DNA from 3 places in the Exiguobacterium sp. EA-TM-5 genome. Region 3 is predicted to be linked to each of the others. Evidence: predicted binding sites of a transcription regulator. Region 3 holds the regulator's gene; each other region holds the start of a gene.

Region 1 (6,897 bases), 860 kb from region 3:
AGTTCAGTTAAAAGCACTCACGGATCGTCACGACATTCCATTGATCATCAATGATCGAATCGATATCGCGTTACTCGTCGGAGCCGGTTTGCATATCGGACAAGAGGACATTCCTCTAACCGCAGCACGTCGTCTCTTACCGAACGCTGTAATCGGTGTATCGGTTGCAACTGTTGAGCAAGCAATGGAAGCAGAACAAAATGGGGCATCTTATTTAGGGGTGGGGTCTTTATTTGCGACGTCATCGAAAGCAGACGCTGATGCGATGCCGTATACGACACTTCAGGCGATTCGAGAAGCGGTTCACTTACCTTTGATTGGTATTGGTGGCATTACAGCAACAAATGTCTCGTCTCTACCGATTCTACTAGAAGGATACGCGGTCATTTCTGATATTTTTGCTAAAGAAGATCGGCAGCTCGCTGCAAAGCAAATGACAGATGCTGTGCGAGAATGGCATCAATCTCTTCAGAACAGGGTATAATTCGTTCAGAGGTGATTGTATTGAAATGGCAGACGATCCGTTTTCGGGGCTATTGGATCCGGTATCGGTTAGAACCACAAATCATTCGGGTCGATAATCAGGGGATTTATCATCTAGGAAAAGTTTTATTTCCGCGTCCTAATCGTATATCCTATGAAATGGCTCTTTTATTGAAGGAAAAGTATGAGCGACGTTACAAGCGACCTTTGTATATTAAAACGAGTTCGATTGCGACAGAAATCTGGGGGCATACTCATTTAGATATTTATTATCGGATACTTCTTCGGTTGCCGATCCCAGCTTCATTGCGCCAGCGTTATACGAATCGATTAGAAAGTACAAAAGTCATCGATATCGGGGTGCGTGCTGTCGACCAAAATCGAATTGTCTGGGATATCGGAGATTTTGTCGGGGGGTGGCTCGTGTTTTGGCTCATTCGCAGACGAATGCGCTGAACTTGCAATGTCCTGTTTCTCGTGGTGCAATATATATAGAAACGAGGTGACGGACATGGACATTCCCCGTTGTGAAACGATCGCGATTGACGAACAGCGCGCCACCGAAATCGGACATGTCGTTGATACAATTCCGACGCTTGAAATTGGAAAATTGTTTAAAATTTTATCAGATGCGACACGATTACGAATCGTTTATGCTTTGACGATTGAAGAAGAATTGTGCGTTTGTGACGTCTCTGCTTCTGTTGATTGTTCGATCGCGACAGCGTCGCATCATCTGCGATCCCTATTGAAACAGGGACTTGTAAAGTTTCGTAAAGAAGGAAAAGTCGTCTATTATTCCTTGGATGATCATCATGTATCATCGCTTGTCCATATGGCGATGGAACATGTACAAGAGGGAAAAGCAGTACTTGAATGATTTTTAGAATAAACGAAAAGCGCAGCAATAGCTGCGCTTTTCGTTTATTCTTGTGCTGATTGCTTTGATATGGCAGGAGCAAAGCGATGGAAGAAAAAGATCGTTGCACTAATCATTAAAAAGGACAGAATGGACAAGCCGAGGCACATCCATTTATATGTAGCAATTAACGTATCCGATTGTTGTAATTTTGCTTGAAGGGTTTGATACAAATCATCTTTTACACGGGATAAGTCTTCAAGAATTGTCTGAGTTGTTTGAGTCGATTGTCTTGCAAGACGTTTTGCTGCTGCAGGACTTTGACGTTCATATACGACGAAAACCCGTTCAATTTCAGACTCCCATACATTGTTTCGCCGAAGTAAATCCTTGATTGCCCCGGGAGTAGTTGATGATTGATTCAGAGCGTTACGTAAATCATGAATTTTCGAAGTCGAAAAATAATATTGTTCGATGTAACGATTATCCTCATACAATAAGAGACCACGGACTGCATTTGCTCGATCTCGATTATGTTCAACTAGCTGGTCGACTTGATTAATTAACGGTATATCATGATCCTTCATCTGCGCTGTCATCGCTGCAATTGTCCGATAACCGGACAAGGCATAAATGATTGGTATAGAAGCAAATAAACTGATCAAAAGAATCAGCAGAATACGCTGACGCCATAGTGAGTGCATGCAATCATTCCTTTAAATAAAAAGACATGTCATTAGCTTAACTACTATTACAAGAAAAGTGAAGCCTGTCTATTTTTTGAATAGGGATAGGAAAGTAGAAAGTCAGCATTTTGAATAAAAAAAGCAGGAAAGCTAGTACAATCCGAGAAGCTGTTTTGTAGAAGAAAAAGCGCAGCTTAGCTGCGCTTAATGTTAAAACGAATAGGAATGTTCCTTGTAATTTCCGAAAACCGTATGGATTTCTGAGAACGTAACGAATGCATTTGGCTCAACAGAAGCGACGATCTCTTGCAAGCGTACGATTTCGTTATTTTGAACGACAACGTAGACCATTTTTTTCGTTCGGTTGGAGTATCCACCCCGTGCATCCAAAATCGTAACACCACGACCAAGCTCTTTTGTAATGACTTCGTTGATTTCATCTGCTTTCTCACAAATAATGATACATTGCTTAGAAGCAGAATAAAAACTATAGACCGTTTGAAGGGCTTTAGCGCGAACAAAGCTCATGATGAGAGCGTACATAACGTGTTTCAAATCGAAGACCCACCAGACAAGAATGTAGATGACAAGATCTTGCATTAGAAATATACGAGGAAGTGGCCAGTTATGAAAACGAGCGAAGAAAAACTTTCCAAGAATATCGAGCCCGCCGGTAGACGCGCCACCGAAGAAAATCAATGCCATTGCAAGACCGGAGACTAGACCGGCAAAGATGGAAGCGACAAGCGGATCATTTAAAGATTCTGGAACGATTTGAGTTGGAATCCAGTCGATTAAAAAAGAAGAAGCAATGACGATAACGCCAGATAAGAACATGAATCGCTTACGTAGAAAACGGAAACCTAAAATGAAGAGTGGGATGTTTAAGAGCAACTGTGTTAAGCCGATTGGGGTATGGAAGAGCTCTTGCACAACGAGCGTAATCCCCATGATACCACCGGATCCGATATCATTTGGAGATAGTAGTAAACTGATGTAAAGGGAATAAAGTAATGTACCAATGATTAAAAAACTGATTTTTTCAACTCTCTTTTTCTGTGGGTGTGTCGTAGTAGTCATGGCAATATGATGAGTGACCTCATGCTCCTCCTTCTGTGAGTATCTGCCTGCAAGAGTACGCCCATATGCATAAAATTTCAACCCTTCTTATGAAAAAAGATGAAAAAGGGTAAGTTTTTTTAGGAAGGTGATGAAAATGAAAAAAACGTTCTTGATTATTGGATGTATCTGTTTAGGGATACTGATAGGCATTCGTATTTTTCAACAACCAGATGAAGAAAATCGAACGTCTATTTGGCATGATGGTGATATCGTAGCAAGACAAGTCGGTGCTTCGATGATGAATACGGTAGCGATTCGTCAGTTAGCCGAACAACTCCCGTTTTCATCGGAATTAGAACAGGTAGATGTTGAAGGAGAATCGTTACGGCTTGCCTATGACGTCACTGGAAAAGAGCGGCGTGCGTGGATTGGGACGGACACTGGTACATTACAAGTGAATCAGGATTTTTTAAACGCTCGTTTATCAAAAGTCCTCATGCATCATACACTCGTATTATTCTCAACGATTCCTGACTTGACTAATCTTGAAATTCACTACACCGATCCCTATTCACGTGCTGATTTTAAAATAGACCGGAAAGCATTTGATGCTTATACGCCAACTGATATCGAACGGGCCACTTCATCTTCGAGTCGATTCAACCGTGTCGTTATCGATAGGTATGTCCTGGATGTATCAAGACGACAAACCTTTTTCGAACAGTTCGTATCAGGACTTTCGATTCGAAATAATTAGTTGTATAAAACAAGAAAAGGCATTTTTCACAATCTCGACACAATGATATCGTTTACATCTCGTTCTTTTATGAAAACAATAAAACAGGTCTATTCAACGCTTGAACATCTTTTAAGATGGAAGTATGATAATAAATGAACAGACATTGTGAAATGTTGAACAAAAGAAAGAGAGGTTTCTACGATGAACGAGGTAGAAGCATTAGAAGGATTACGGAATAAAGCAGTCAAGTCGACGCGTATGTTACAAGTGCGTCCTCTCGAGTACTTAGTTCGTGCTATGCTAGCAGGTATTTTCATTGGGTTTGCAATCATTTTTACCTTAAAGGCAATTAACGGTCTATATATGGCGGAGTCACCTGTTGCGACACTTGTCGGTGGACTAACATTCGGAGTGGCACTGGTCTTAATCGTTTATGGTGGGGCAGAACTGTTTACAGGGAATACGATGTATTTCACAACGGCAACGATGCGAGGCTATACGACGAAGATGGATACGATGAAGGTTTGGTTAATTTGTCTAATCGGAAATGGACTCGGAGGGCTAGCGTTCGCGCTACTCTTTTCTCAAACAGGAATCATACAAGAACTTGGGATGAACAATTGGTTGTTTGCTGTATCGGAAACAAAAATTCACCATTCGACGTGGGAAATATTTACACGAGCTATTTTCTGTAACTGGATGGTTTGTTTAGCGATTTTCATTCCAAAGAACATGAAGAATGAATTAGCGCAGATTATGATGATGATGGTACTGGTCGCAGTATTCTTTGCATCCGGATTTGATCACGTCATCGCCAATATGGCATTGTTCTCAATTGCTTTAATCGTGCCACATCCGGATACGATTACGTTTGCCGGAGCGATGCATAACCTGTTGCCAGCTTTAGCTGGTAACATTATCGGTGGAGCTGTCTTCATGGGAATGATCTATACGTGGCTGAACAAAGAAAAACTAGAGGTAGATGAATCACGTCAATCAACGACACCTGTTCATATTGCTTCGAAGCAAAATGCATAATCAAAAAGCAGCTGTCGCGACAGCTGCTTTTTTCGTTTATTCCATATGTTGAAAGCGATCGACATCTGCAGCCAGTTCTTCATAAATCGTTTCGACGATTTGTGCGTCATCGAAGAGCCCGAGGACGTTATCGTCCGGTAAGGCGTCAACAGGAGACGTGAAGTACAGAACAGCCGTCAACAACAATTGTTCCTGCTCCGTATGCATTTCGAATTTTTTCTGGTACAGAGCACGAAGCATTTCAAGCAATTGTTTTAATTGGAAATAGAGAACGAGCTCTACCTCGCGTTCGATATCCGAGCTTTCTGTAGACGCAATATCTTGCGTCAAGTGGGCAAGTCCGATTTCTGCTCGAACTAACAGTTCTTGTTGTGCTTTTTTATCACCGACGAGGTCGAGTGCCTGTCGATGAAAATACGTATAAGCCGATTTAAAATCTCCGGGTGTGAATTCCATGGTGATGCCTCCTTCTATTCTCCTTCTAGTTTCGCCTTATTTCTTGCAAAATTGCAACTATTTCGTGAAAATAAAGATACAAGAAAGGGGATTACATAATGCCGACACAAGCAGAATTACAACAGTACGCGTCTTTAGCAGTACGTACAGGAATTAATTTACAACCAGGACAACAACTCGAGGTACGAGCCGGAATCGAGAATTTGCCACTTGTCCGTGAAATCACGCGTGTCGCCTACGAAGTAGGTGCTACGCAAGTATATGTACAATGGTCTGATGATGAGATGACGAAAATTCGTTATTTCAATGCACCAGAAGAGTCGTTTGATACGTTCCCGGATTGGTTAAAGGCACGTTATGATCAACTGGCAGAAGAAAAGACAGCATTCTTATCAGTCGTTAGTGAAGATCCAGATTTATTGAATGGCGTTGATTCGAGTCGAATCACACGTGCGAATAAAGCGGCAGGTGTTGCTCTTGCTAATTGGCGGAAGTTCGTCATGAGTGACAATGTAAGCTGGTGCGTCGTAGCGGCACCATCTGAAAGCTGGGCGAAAAAAGTGTTCCCTGACTCAGAGAAGCCGGTCGATGAACTGTGGGCAGCTATTTTAAAGGCAACACGTGCCGATCAAGCAGATCCAGTTGCTGCATGGGCAGATCATGATCATAATCTACGTTCAAAAGCAAAATTCCTGACAGAGAAGAAATACAAAACATTACACTACACAGCTCCAGGGACAGAACTATCGATCGAATTACCAGAACGACATGTCTGGTTAGGTGGCGGTGGTCCGAATGCAGATGGTGTGGATTTCATCGCGAATTTACCGACAGAAGAAGTGTTCACGTTACCGAAAAAGACAGGCGTCAATGGTTACGTCTCTAGTACCAAACCACTCAGTTACAGCGGGAACTTGATTGACGAGTTTACGCTTTGGTTCGAAGATGGAAAAATCGTCAAAGCAGAAGCAAAACAAGGACAAGAAGCACTTGATGATTTGATTTCACTTGATGAAGGCGCCCGTTACTTAGGAGAGGTTGCGCTCGTACCACACCGTTCGCCAATTTCAGACTCGGGTATTTTATTCTACAATACACTGTTTGATGAAAATGCGTCATGCCACTTGGCAATTGGTCGGGCGTACTCGACGTGTCTCGAAAATGGTCCAAGCCTTTCAGCGGAAGAACTAGAAGCACAAGGAGCAAACGATTCGATGACTCATGTTGACTTCATGATTGGATCAGCAGAGCTATCGATCGAAGGAGAACTTGCAGACGGCACGCGTGAATCCGTCATGCGTGACGGAAGCTGGTCAATCTAAACGAACAAAAGGTGAGTCCGAATACGGAACTCACCTTTTGTATAAGATTATTGATTACGCTTCTTCACCGATGATTTTTACTTCTGTCTCAAGTAAAATACCGAATTTTTCTTGAACGGTTTCTTGTACATGACGAATGAGCGCGATATAGTCGGATGCTGATGCATTCTCGACGTTGACGATGAAACCAGCGTGTTTCTTTGAGACTTCAGCACCACCGATACGCGTTCCCTGTAAGTTACTATCTTGAAT
Region 2 (6,897 bases), 1.5 Mb from region 3:
ACTGCGATGACTTCACTCATCCCGACGACGACCCAGTTGAAGATGTTACTGCTTGCTGTCAAAAAACCAGCAGCTGGATGGATATAATCATTTGCGAACTTTGCGTACGAACCGCTGTGAGGATGGGTGTAGACCATTTCACCAAGTGCACGCATGATAAAAAAGATAAAGACTCCTGCTAGCATGTACGCAAGTAAGACGGATGGACCTGTCCAAGCAATCGTACTCGATGCTCCAAGGAACAGACCCACCCCAATCGTTCCTCCAAGTGCAATCATTTGTACTTGTCGTGCTGTTAAATCGCGTTTCAAATTCGAACTCATCATTTCCCCCAAAAAACTGTGACGTCATAATGTTCAGACAACTTGCCCGAATAACTATAACGCTGAGTATACTATCCTCGGATAGGACTCGGCTAGTCTTTTTGAAAATTTGAAATAGATGTTTCAAAAATCAGAAATTTATGAAACAAACATGTAACAGCTTTCATTTGTTGGCAAGTAAAGCGGAGAGGTGTCGATCGAGCTTACCGAAATATAACTGATTTGGTGTCGATAAAACAATCAAATCATGTCGCATTGTAAGTTCACCTGACAGGGTTTCACCTTGTTCTGTCATGAAGCGAATCGAGCGGATTGGCTGAAAGACCGTTCCTTTTTGTTGAAGTAACTGGACATCATCGTGATCGGCAGCAAGGAGATACGTATCATGACGAGCAAACTGCGAGAACGCAATTGTTGGTGCCTCACAGACTAAATCGTCCTGACCAATGCGAACAAACCGGAAGTCGGAATAATAGAAAAACCAAACTTCTTTAGAAGAACAGACATTCAATGCATAGCAGTCATCGATTGGATATTGACGATTCTTGTACTGGATCTGTCCTCGATCGTTAAAGGCAACAAGACCAAATGCTCCGTTCGAACTCGTCATCGCATCGGCATAAACTCCCTCATCAAAATAACTGACCCAAATCTGACCTTGTTCATCGATTTGGACGCTCTGAATCCCATCGTCGAGACAATAGCTATCGAGCAAGTGACCTTGGACATCATAAATGAACGCGTTTGGCATCCATGAGCCATCGATGTCGTCATCACATCGCGAGGCGACGAGCAGTAGGCGACCATCCGGAAAACGATCGACGAATGAAAAATCAGTCTCTGATTGAGCGACGATCGTCGTCTTCCGCCATTCGTCCTTTAATTGATGGATGGATAAAACGGTTCGACCACGGGCTTCATCCATCGTCTCTTCAACGAATAGGATATGACCGTCGACACTGATTCCTGTCGCGACTGGACTGCCGTTTCGGTAGGATGCAGTCAATCGACGTAACGGAAAATGAGCAAGTGGGGATGTGAGCATGGCAGGACCTCCTGTTTGTTTAAAAAAACAGTCCGTCGTAAGACAGACTGCTAGTTGTTCAGACCGTTCGTTGACGGCGCTTGAAGATGACATAAATGATGATTAAGACGACAGCGGCAATCAACACGCCGTTCGTGTAAGGTGCTGCGACTTCCTTGATCGAGCGCCAGTTCGTCCCGAGAGTTTCCCCGAGATATAAGAATAGGATTGACCATGGAATGATCGCGAGGACTGTATAGAGAGAAAACTTTGTTTGGTCCATCTTCGCAAGACCAGCCGGAATCGAAATGGCATGGCGGACGACGGGAATGAAACGAGCACCAAAGATGACGCCCTGTCCGTATTTCAAGAACCAACGCTCGGCTAAATCCAAGTGATGCTCTGAGATCAAAACATACTTTCCGTATTTCAGGATCAGGGGACGACCACCGTAGCGCGCGAACCAGTATAAGAATAATTGCGAGAATAATCCACCAATGACGGCGGCGACGATGGCGAGCGGCCAGCCAATCGTTCCTTGGGAGATCATGAATCCACCGTAAGAGAGGACGATTTCACTCGGTATGATTTCAATCATCAACCCGAGGGCGATGCCGAAATATCCGAGATCGGCAAGCGAAAGTAAAATTTGGTTGACGACTTGGGATAACACGTAAGACAACTCCTTTGTATCAGTTCATTCCTTTATTTTAGAGAACTGAAGATAAAATGAAAAGGAAAAAAACGGAGACAATTCAAAAGACGGATTCGCTATGCCAGCGAACCCGTCTTGTTTTTATAATACGACCGCAGCGATCGTACCGAAGATGAGCAATGGAATGTTGTAGTGAAGGAACGTCGGAATGACCGTTTCTCGCATGTGATCATGCTGACCATCGGCATTTAGACCACTGGTCGGTCCGAGTGTCGAGTCAGATGCTGGACTACCTGCGTCACCGAGTGCGCCGGACGTACCGATGATGGCGATCGTCGCTTCTAAGCTGAATCCGTACTGGATACAGAGCGGAACGAAGATGGCTGCAATGATTGGAACCGTTGAGAAACTTGATCCGATCCCCATCGTGACGAGAAGACCGATCAAGAGCATGATGAAGGCAGCAACAAGTTGTGAATCGCCCATCAACGCTTTCGAGTTTTCGACGAGCGGTTCGATATCGCCTGTCTTACGCAAGACGTTTGAGAAACCGTTCGCTGAAATCATGACGAATCCGATGAATGACATCATCCGCATACCGCGTGTAATGACGTCATCAGCTTCACTGAAGCGAACGAGACGAAGCAGCAAGAAGAGGATGAGTCCGGTCGTTGCAGCGAGAATCATCGACTCCGTTTGCAATTGGACGATCAACGTCGCGATGACGACGATCCCACTTAATACAAGTTTTGTTTTCGTGATGACCGGAATTTCATAATCGTCCGGGGCGATGTCACGCATCTCATACGTCCGTTCTTTGCGGTACGAATACAATCCGATCAAGAGACCGACGACCATACCGAGTGCTGGAATCGCCATCGCCTCGATGACGGATGCTCCTGTTGTATCGAGACCATTTGCCTTCAGGTTCTTCAGTAGAATCTGGTTAAGATAAATGTCTCCGAATCCAACTGGTAAGAACATGTACGGTGTTACAAGACCAAATGTCATGATGATTGCAATCCGACGACGATCCATCTTCAACTGATTGAAGAGACCAAGAAGCGGCGGAATGATGATTGGAATAAACGCGATGTGGATCGGTAAGACGTTTTGTGAACTGATTGCGATTAATAGAATCGCGAACAAGATGAATCCTTTTAATTTTTTGACGGAAGCGGCACTTGCGTTACCACGTGAACGCGCAATCAATGCGTGCGCGAGAGCATCCGGTAAACCCGTTTTCGAGAGAGCAACGGCGAAAGCCCCGAGCAACGCGTAGCTAAGGGCAATTTCTGCCCCGTCACCAAGACCACCAGCAAACGCTTCGGTTGTTTTTGTTAAATCAAGACCACCGACGAGACCGCCGGCAAACGCACTGATGACCATCGCGAGCACGATGTGGACGCGGAAGATCGCTAAAATAAATAGTAAAAAGACGGCAAACAATACGGCGTTTATCATTCAGTAAAACCACACTTTCTTTTGTTATCACTGTACTATACTAAAGTATCTTACAGCCATGTTGGAATGCTGTCAAGAGTAAAAGTCTGACCTCGCAATAAAGAGCTTCTCGATGTGCTTTCTAGCTTTTTATAGGGCGTCACATTTTTTAATACCCGGAAGCACGAAGCGAGAAGCATTTTGATCAATGACATTTACGTTTAAGAAAAAACGTGCCATCCTTCTCCGTTTAGAGAAAAATGACACGTTGTTATCAGGCTGAGACCTAAGAAAATACTGAAATTTGTTTGCGTTTCTTCTATAAGAAAGTGCTTAGCAATCGACGACGTCGAGTTTACCGGTACCTGGATCGATGACGAGTCCGTGGACGTTCGTACCAGGTGGCAGTAATGGATGGTTCTTCACGAGGCTGACCGAATGGGCGACGCTTTCTTGAACTGACGTGAAGCCACGCAACCATTGATTCAAATCAACACCTGATACTTCAAGCGTGTGAAGAATCTGCTGGTCGATACCTCGACCCTTCATCTCGCTGATCATGTGTTTGGGATCAATCGTGCTCATACCACAGTCGTGGTGACCGATGACGACGACTTCTTCAGCACCAAGTGCATACAACGCGACGAGAATCGAGCGCATGACGGAACCGAATGGATGCGATAGGATAGCGCCGGCATTTTTGATAATCTTCGCATCCCCGTTTTTTAAACCGAGTGCGTGTGGAAGAAGCTCCGTCAAACGGGCATCCATGCAAGTTAAGATGACGACTTTTTTGTCCGGGAACTTATCCGAGACGAATTGCTCATACTGTTTTTCGGCGACGAATCGCTCATTGAAGGCTAGCATTTCCTGTACGACTGACATTCAAGTGTCCTCCTTTAGTGGTAGCTCTTAATATGTACCCCATATCAGAATACAAGATGACGAAACGGCTATCAAGTCAGGAAAATGCGAGGTGTGATAAATCGCACAGTTTGTCGTGTCTAGAACGGAATGACAGAAAAGTAGACCGGACAATAGATGTAAACGCTATCAATGGTGTGAGGGAATTCACAGGATGGTCATGCACAAAACAGGAAAAAGGGGTTATGATTGATTTGTGAAGGAAAGCACAAACTATTGAAAAACAGCTTGGCATTCCTAACATAATGGTTGGCAAATCAAACTCAGATTCGTTCCACGACAGGGAGGAAACCACTCATGGCTGTGAAAGAAAAAACAAAATCGACGGCAACACCGGTCGAACAAGCAGTTGGACAAATTGTTGAAAAAGGACAACTTGCGTTACAGGAATTAATGACATTCGATCAAGAAACAATCGATACGATCGTTCGGGATATGGCACTTGCCGGACTAGAACGGCACGTTGAGCTTGCGCGTCTCGCAACCGAAGAGACAGGACGCGGTGTCTTTGAAGATAAAATGATTAAAAACATGTTCGCGACAGAATACATTTATAACAGTCTACGACATGAAAAAACAGTCGGGATTCTAGAAGAAGATGTTCAAAATGGTATCACATACATTGCTGAACCAGTCGGTGTCGTCTGTGGTGTCACACCAGTCACGAACCCAACGTCAACAACGATGTTCAAAGCATTGATTGCGATTAAGACACGCAATCCGATCGTCTTCGCGTTCCATCCATCAGCACAACGGTGTTCCGTTGAAGCAGCGAAAACACTCCGCGATGCAGCCATCAAAGCAGGCGCACCTAAAGACTGTATTCAATGGGTCGAAGAACCATCACTTGAAGCAACGAAAGTCTTGATGAACCATGAAAAAATCGCGATGGTCCTTGCGACAGGTGGAGCAGGAATGGTCAAATCAGCGTACTCAACGGGGAAACCGGCACTCGGTGTTGGACCAGGGAACGTTCCGTGCTACATCGAACAATCTGCGAAAGTTAAACGGGCAGTCAGCGATCTCGTTCTCTCAAAAACGTTTGATAACGGAATGATTTGTGCCTCTGAACAAGCCGTTATTGTCGACCAAGAGATTTATGCGACGGTCCGTGCGGAAATGGAAGCACTCGGTTGTTACTTCTGTACACCGGAAGAAAAACAACGCCTTGAAGCACTCGTCATCAAAACCGATACGTGTGCCGTCAACGCGGACATCGTCGGTAAACCAGCGACATGGATTGCAGAGAAAGCGGGCATCAACGTTCCGGAAACGACGGTCATGCTCGTCGCAGAACTTGAACATGTTGGTGCTGCAGAACCACTATCTCATGAAAAACTCAGTCCCGTCCTCGGTGCGTACCTCGTCGCATCAACCGAAGATGCGTTCACGATTGCCGAACAGATGCTTGAAATCGGTGGTCTCGGGCATACAGCCGTCATTCATACGACGAACGATGATTTGATGACAGCGTTCGGACTCCGGATGAAAGCCTGCCGGATCCTCGTCAACAGTCCATCTGCTCATGGTGGGATTGGTGATCTTTACAACGAGTTGACACCATCACTGACACTTGGTTGCGGATCATACGGTAAAAACTCTGTTTCTGAGAACGTAACGGCGAAACACTTACTCAACGTCAAGAAGGTGGCGAAACGACGCGTGAACATGCAATGGTTCAAAGTTCCTGAAAAAATCTACTTCGAAAAGAACTCCGTCCAGTACCTCCGGTCGATGACTGACGTCTCACGCGTCATGATCGTCACTGATCCGACGATGGTGCAATTCGGATATGCCGATAAAGTGATTCAAAACTTGCCGCAGTCCGTCAATTACCGGATCTTCGACCAAGTCGAACCGGATCCATCCGTAACGACCGTTCAGACGGGTGCTCAAGCGATGCGTGACTTCAAACCAGACTTGATCATCGCCCTCGGTGGTGGATCAGCGATGGATGCTGCAAAAGGAATGTGGCTCTTCTACGAACAACCGAACGAAACGTTTTCAAACTTACGTCAAAAATTCCTTGATATTCGTAAGCGTGCCTATAAATTCCCGACACTCGGTCGTCAAGCGAAGTTCGTCGCGATTCCTACGACGTCTGGTACGGGTTCAGAAGTGACACCGTTCACCGTCATCACGGATAAAGAGAAAAACGTCAAATACCCGATTGCTGACTATGCGTTGACACCAGACGTCGCAATCGTTGATCCAGAATTCGTCATGACGGTACCTGCTTCAATTACAGCTGATACCGGAATGGATGTCTTGACGCATGCAACAGAAGCATACGTCTCGGTTCTTGCGAACGACTACACGGATGGATTAGCACTGAAAGCAATCAAGATGATCTTCGAGTACTTGCCACGAGCATATGCTAACGGATCCGACGCCGAAGCACGCGAAAAAGTGCACAATGCGTCAACGATGGCAGGGATGGCATTCGCGAACGCGTTCCTTGGAATCAACCACTCAATCGCACACAAAATCGGTGGGGAGTTCCATACACCACACGGACGGACGAACGC
Region 3 (6,897 bases):
ACCGTTTTTCCGTTAATCTTGAATGATTTGATGCCTGACTCATCTGATACATGACCGGCAATATTAACCACTTTAGATGTCGAAAGACCGAGTGCAACTGGTGTATCAATTTGGACAGTCGGTACTGCTTTATCGATTCCTGTCGTGTTCACGGACTTCGTCACTGTATTTCCAGCATAATCCTTCACGACGAAATCAATCTTCGCAGACTTCGAGAGACCTTTGAGTTCATATACTTTTTCTGTTGGTGCAAGCGGCTGTTTTAAGACACTTGTTCCATCGACGAGAATGTCATACGACGCTACACCGGTTCCTTGATCGCCCGCTGTCCATGAAAGTGTTTCTTTTGCAGTATCCCATTGAACCGTTGCTGCTGGTTTTTTCGTATCGATATAGACTGGGAAGAGATTCGACTGCCACTTCGCATTCGGATAATCGATGACTGATTTGACTTGGTAATAGTAAAGCCCATCTTTTACTGGTTTTCCATTGACTGTTCCATCCCAAGCCGCACTTGTGACTGGTGTGAATCCATCTTCCGAACCGCTATCATAATAGTTCTTCACGACGTCTGTTTGTAGATCTAATTTACGAAGTGTTGCTTTATTACGATCAAGAATCGAATACTCGACTTTTCTTGCATTACGCAGGAACGAGAGAACTGGGAACGCTTCATCCACACTACCATCATTGTTCGGCGAGAACGCGACCTTGTTTTCAACGACTTTTCCTGCTGTATTCGTTCCGAGGAACTCGAAATCATCTTTTACTTCTGTCGCTAGTCCGGTTAATCCGTAGAATGTTTTCTCTTCGTCATAACGCGGCGCATCGATGATCGGTGCTTGATCCCATTTTCCTTTGAATCCGACGTATGGAACCGTCAATTCTGGATTTTTACTCTTCGTATCGATCAAGCGAACGAAACCTTCAACGAAGTACCCATTTTCAAAGACTTGCTCAAGTGGAAGACCGTTTGCCCAATCGACTGTATCTTTCAAATCGACCGATACGCTTACTTTCGTTGAGCTCTTAGGATTGATGGAGACAGAACTTGCTTTTTTCGAACCGACCGCGAATGAGATTGGGAATGTTCCTTTATTCGGATCGACTGCATCCACTGAATTTTTCTTGAAAATACCGTTTGCTTCAAGGAAGTTCGTTCCTTCTGCACCAAGATCCGATTGAACCGTACCGGCTAATTGATACGTCACTTTTTCGCTACTGTAGTTTTTCAAATCAAGCGTAAACGTGAATTTCTCACCGACTTCTTTGAGTGCAGCCTTTCCTTCACCTGATTTCGTTTCCGTGACGACGACTGGTGTTTTCATCGCAGCATGAAGATCCATTAAACCAGCACCTTCGCGACGTGGCGAATAGAAACTACCTGTTTTTGCTTCAGCGTTATATTGCCCTTTATCAAGCTGTGGACGTGATGTGTTCATGAGAATATTCTTCGCTAATTTCACGCGTGTCGCGCCATTGACCTTAAAGTCTTTTGCGATTCGCTGCATGACGAGTGCTGTTCCTCCTGCGACGTGCGGTGCTGCCATCGAAGTACCACTCATGACACCATACTCGTTATCGTTAAGTGTCGAGTAGATTTTCCCACCTGGTGCCGTGATTTCTGGCTTGAAATCAAGGTTCGGTGTCACACCCCATGATGTGAAATCAGACATCTCGCCCGCTACTGGGTTATCTGCTGAGACTGCTTTTCCATCGAACGTCACAGCAATCGCTTTCCCTGCTTTTGCTTTTGCTTCAAGATCGTTCCCGTCCGCGATACTGAGCGTCACCATCGGAATCGTCGGATTGTTGAGTGCCATACTGACATAATCCCCGTGATCAACTCGTCCACGAACGATGACCCCAGCTGCCCCTTGCTTCTCCGCTTCTGCTTGGATCATACCGTAGTTAAAGCTGCCATTACGCACGACAAAGACGACTTTGCCTTTGACATCTTTTCCTTCGTAGTTCGATGCTTGACCATCACCGACATAGATGACGTCTTGCTTCTCCTTGTTGAACACCTTAATCGGATTCGGCGAGTCCTGCTTTTGATACGCCAAGTAACCAGCATCCTGTCCGTCGATCGTCAGTGCCATGCCTTCAAGCGTCAATTTCGTATTCTCTAGCGATGCGACTTGTAACGCTTGGCTGATCAGCCCTGGAGATCCTACGACACCGATGTCAGGATTCGCTGTATACGGATTGCCTGCACCATGTCCTGTAAATGCCGAGTTCCCGGCAGAGATCGCGCATAAAATCCCGTTGTTCATCGCGTTGACGATTGCGCGTTGTTCCGGATCATCCGCATTGACGAACGATGCCGTCGATCCGAGACTCATGTTGATGACATCCGCACCGAGGGCAATCGCATCATCGATTGCTTTGATGTAGATATCGCTAAATGTAGATGGCATTCCTGGGTCGTTTCCGAATACCTTCATTGCTAGCAATTGTGTCTCAGGAGCAACCCCCTTGATACCACCGTTTGCTTCATCCCCGTTTGCTCCGACCGTACCCGCAACGTGCATCCCATGCATCGATGCGCCTGCCCCTAAATCACGGATTTCACTATCGTGATCAGCGTAGTTATAGCCGTACGGTACTTTTTCCGTAAAATACTTTCCCTTTAGTCCTTTTGTTTCTTTGGCACTTTCGACTTTAGAAGATGTCAAATCCACATTCGTCTCCGGGCTCAAGACCATATCTTTATGCGACGGATCAATCCCCGTATCGATGACAGCTACGATCGTCCCTTCCCCTTTGAAGCCGTAGTCCTGCCATGTTTCCTTTGCATTAACCATATCTTTGCTGTATAACATGTCTGGTTTTGCGCCTTTATCGACTTTCGGGCGCGCATATTCGTGCGCAATATGTACATCCTTGACCCCGTCTAACTTTTTAATATCTTGAATATCCCCGAACTTTACTTCTCCACTAAATCCATTCAAAACAGTCGTGAAGCTTTCTTTATACGTCACCGGAATCGCTTGTTTCGCGATGGCAGACTTGACTGACTTCTGAACGGTAACAAGACGATCCTTAATCGACTCTTTTTCGGCATTGCTCAATGTGCTATACCGCTTGTTTTGTGCCTGTGCGATTTGAATGGCTGGCTTCTGCTCCATCTCGATGACGACACGAACCTTATCGGACTGCTTATACACCTTCTCCTGTCCTGTTTTCTTTAGTGAGAGGGCTTGAGGTTTTTGACCGCTTGCCTTGTCTTGCGAAGACAGTGCTCCTTGAGCACTGACTAAGTTGGAAGACGTCATCAAGACGGCTGCCATAAGCGCAATCTTCTTCTTCATGCTTCTTTTCCCCTTTTCTGAAAAACCATAATAGTACTACTCACAAAACAGTTAAACGAAAATTCTGTATATTTAGTTTAATGAAATAGATGGAAATAAACAATTCAGTTTTGTCTGTTTTATATAATTATTTGTTTTTATTGTCATGTTATATTTCATTTCCATATTTCGAGAGCAACAAAAAAACTCTTGAATCCTCAAGAGTTTGAAGTGTACGAATTTGGTGGAGACTATCGGGATCGAACCGACGACCTTTTGGCTGCCAGCCAAACGCTCTCCCAGCTGAGCTAAGCCCCCATGAATTATCTTTAGTATACGCATCACTAACTGCTTTATCAATATAAAAATAACGCTTTCATAAAAAAGAATTCCTCCCAAAATCGTCGGAGGAATTCACGATTCATTTATTCAGTTCACGCATCAAATCCGCCTGTCGTTCAAGCTCTGCCTGTTGCTCGAGGATCAAGACCTTTTTGTACGTTCGCGCAGAAATCAAGATGCTGATCTCATAGAGAACGAACAATGGAACCGAGATCATCAAGTGTGACGTCACGTCCGGCGGTGCAATCAATGCTGCAACGACGAACAGCGCAAAATACGCATATTTCCGATTCTTTCGCATGAAATATGGCGTCACGAGACCAAGACGTGTCAGGAACATTGTCACGACCGGCAATTGGAAAAGAAGACCGAATGGCATTGTCAGCCGGATCAAGAAACTGAAGTAGTTTTCAACCCCGATGACTTGTTCGATCCCTAACTCTTTCCCGAGATCCGTTGAGACTTCAAGCAAGAAGGGCAGCAACCAGAAATACGAGAAGGCTACGCCAGCCAAAAACAGAAAGAAGATGACTGGAATATACGTCAGTGTCGCTTTTTGCTCCTTGTCATAAAGTCCTGGTCGGACGAATGCCCAGAGTTGATACATCCAGAACGGTGACGCTAAAATCAACGCGATGATGAACGCTAGATTCAAATACAACATTAAAGGATCGGCGACGTTGAAGGCATTCAAACCGATGCCGAGCTCTTTTAAGTCCGCTTGTAGAAAACGAACGAGCGGTCGGACGAGCGGAAATGCGACAGCGAACAGGACGACGACGATGATAAGCGACCAGACGATCCGTTTCCGGAGTTCGTCAAGGTGCGACGTCATGCTTTGCTCTTGATCAACCGTCATGATTCAATCACTTCTCTTTCGGTTCGTCCTTTTTATCGTCGTCCATGATACCGTTCGTGGCATTCTTGAACTCTTTCAATGTCTGACCAGCAGCACGTCCGAATTCTGGTAACTTCTTCGGTCCGAAGATGATCAACGCGACGACTGCGATTAATCCGATGCTCGCAGGTCCGATACCTAATGTGAGCGGGATAAGGTTTTCCATTATGATTTCACTCCTTCAGCTGATTGCGAATAATGCTTCATGAAATAAACTAACGACTGCAACTCGATCGATAAATCGATGTGATGGACCCGGACGCTCGCTGGCACGTTCAACCGTGCAGGCGTAAAGTTCAGAATACCTGTCACACCATACTCGACTAACTCATCCGCTACTGACTGTGCGAACTGCGATGGAACCGTCAAGATGGCAACATCGACCTGATTCGCTTCGATTTGTTCTTTCATGTCCGAAACATGATAGATTGGAACGTCATGCGTCGTTGTTCCGACCTTCTCTTCGTCCGCATCAAACGCAACGACTATCCGAGTACTATTATTCTTTAAAAAGTTATAATTTGCAAACGCTGTTCCGAGATGACCGACCCCGATTAAGGCAACATTCGTCACCTCATCTTGATTCAAGGTTTTCCGGAAAAACGTTAAGAGATGTTGAACGTTATATCCATACCCCTTTTTCCCTAGTGCCCCAAAGTAGGAAAAATCGCGACGAATCGTTGCTGAATCAACCTTCACCGCCTCGCTTAACTCAGCAGAAGAGACGCGGAGCTTACCTGAATTGTATAAACTTTGGATGAAGCGATAATATAGCGGCAACCGTTTTGCTGTCGCTTGTGGAATTTTTGTGTCTGGTCCATTCATCCTGCAGTTCCCCCTTCGGCCACATCCAACGTGGCACCCAAATCTTTGCAAAAAGCTTTCTACTCTTCTTGATTGTAAACCACTTCACATAGAGTCACAAATAATATATTCCGCACGACCTCGTGCTTTTGTTCGTGATAGACTAAAGGGTGGAAGGATGGATGGAAATGATACTCTTACAAGTCAACCAACTCTCGAAATCATTCGGCGTCGAGCCGATTTTAGAAAATATCAAACTAGAAGTACAAGAACGTGACCGAATTGCGCTTGTCGGGCGAAACGGTGCCGGAAAATCGACCTTGCTCAAAATCATCGCTGGCGAACTGAGTCACGACTCGGGCGACATCATGAAGGGCAAGGACGTCAAAATCGGTTATCTCGCGCAAGACAGTGGTCTTGAATCGAATGAATCGATTTGGAACGAGATGCTGACCGTCTTTGAACATTTACAAGAACAAGAACGGACACTACGCCGGATGGAAATCGAAATGGGGATGGAACATATCTTGAACGACCCTGTCGCTTACGATCGTCTCTTGAAGACGTACGATCAAGCACAGCACGACTTCTCAGAAGCTGGTGGTTATCAGTTCGAAGCGAATATTCGCTCTGTCTTGCACGGAATGCGCTTTTATCCCGACGATTACTCACGCCGGATCCAGACGTTATCTGGTGGTCAACGGACACGGCTCGCTTTAGCGAAGATGCTCTTGCAAGCACCAGAACTCCTCATTCTCGATGAGCCGACCAATCACCTCGATATCGATACGCTTGCTTGGCTCGAAAGTTATCTCGGTGGTTATCGTGGTGCCGTCCTGATCGTCTCGCACGACCGGTACTTCCTCGACCAAGTCGTCAATGTCGTCTATGAGCTCTCCCGCAATGTCTGTCGTAAGTTCACGGGGAACTATACGAAGTACTTGGAACAAAAAGCGGCATTGTACGATCAAGAAATGAAACAGTTCGAACAGCAACAAGAAGAGCTCGCGAAGATGCAGGACTTCATTCAACGAAATATCGCCAGGGCGACGACGACAAAACGTGCGCAAAGCGTTCGAAAACGACTCGAGAAAGTTGATCGGCTCGATCGACCGGATGGGGATGAGCGTAGTACGGTCCTCTCCTTCCCGATTGAAAAACAAAGCGGTAACGACGTCCTGCAAGTCAATCAACTGGCGATTGGTTATGAAGAAGCTGTCTCAAAAGATATCACGTTCCGTTTGCAACGTGGCGAATCGCTCGCACTCGTTGGTCCGAACGGAATCGGGAAGTCGACGCTCTTAAAAGTCCTCGTCGGTCGCTTACGTCCCCTCTTCGGTGATTTCCGTTTCGGAACCGGCGTCTCGATCGGATATTACGATCAAGAGCAAGCAGAACTCAATGACCGAAATCGTGTCATCGATGAGATTTGGAACGAATGGCCACTGATGCGCGAACAAGAAGTTCGTTCTGTCCTTGGACAATTCTTGTTTAGCGGTGACGACGTCTTCAAAATCGTCCATGAGTTATCAGGTGGAGAACGTGGACGTCTCGCGCTCG

The links. Region 3 encodes Rex, which represses fermentation and respiration genes when NADH is low (regulators of the CRP and FNR family bind a similar motif). Its sites were predicted from a motif close to TTGTGAAATATTTCACAA; they were not measured.
Region 1: the regulator Rex is predicted to act here: its motif matches at 3,993-4,010, upstream of ACV3PA_RS15800 (formate/nitrite transporter family protein).
Region 2: the regulator Rex is predicted to act here: its motif matches at 4,564-4,581, upstream of adhE (bifunctional acetaldehyde-CoA/alcohol dehydrogenase).

What each region holds. Positions count from the first base shown of each region.
Region 1 is NZ_CM132670.1:3,008,141-3,015,037, reverse strand. It holds gene thiE (thiamine phosphate synthase) at 1-484, shown strand, start outside; gene ACV3PA_RS15825 (hypothetical protein) at 496-939, shown strand; gene ACV3PA_RS15820 (ArsR/SmtB family transcription factor) at 995-1,363, shown strand; gene ACV3PA_RS15815 (CHASE3 domain-containing protein) at 1,408-2,046, opposite strand; gene ACV3PA_RS15810 (YitT family protein) at 2,239-3,108, opposite strand; gene ACV3PA_RS15805 (hypothetical protein) at 3,245-3,847, shown strand; gene ACV3PA_RS15800 (formate/nitrite transporter family protein) at 4,031-4,867, shown strand; gene ACV3PA_RS15795 (YkvA family protein) at 4,904-5,323, opposite strand; gene ACV3PA_RS15790 (aminopeptidase) at 5,422-6,645, shown strand; gene murB (UDP-N-acetylmuramate dehydrogenase) at 6,700-6,897, opposite strand, start outside.
Region 2 is NZ_CM132670.1:2,344,916-2,351,812, reverse strand. It holds gene ACV3PA_RS12445 (amino acid permease) at 1-326, opposite strand, end outside; gene ACV3PA_RS12440 (hypothetical protein) at 487-1,368, opposite strand; gene ACV3PA_RS12435 (undecaprenyl phosphate transporter UptA) at 1,427-2,020, opposite strand; gene ACV3PA_RS12430 (Na+/H+ antiporter family protein) at 2,144-3,463, opposite strand; gene ACV3PA_RS12425 (beta-class carbonic anhydrase) at 3,779-4,330, opposite strand; gene adhE (bifunctional acetaldehyde-CoA/alcohol dehydrogenase) at 4,667-6,897, shown strand, end outside.
Region 3 is NZ_CM132670.1:745,962-752,858, reverse strand. It holds gene ACV3PA_RS04035 (S8 family serine peptidase) at 1-3,314, opposite strand, end outside; tRNA gene ACV3PA_RS04030 (tRNA-Ala) at 3,536-3,611, opposite strand; gene tatC (twin-arginine translocase subunit TatC) at 3,715-4,494, opposite strand; gene ACV3PA_RS04020 (twin-arginine translocase TatA/TatE family subunit) at 4,502-4,699, opposite strand; gene ACV3PA_RS04015 (redox-sensing transcriptional repressor Rex) at 4,699-5,358, opposite strand; gene ACV3PA_RS04010 (ATP-binding cassette domain-containing protein) at 5,526-6,897, shown strand, end outside.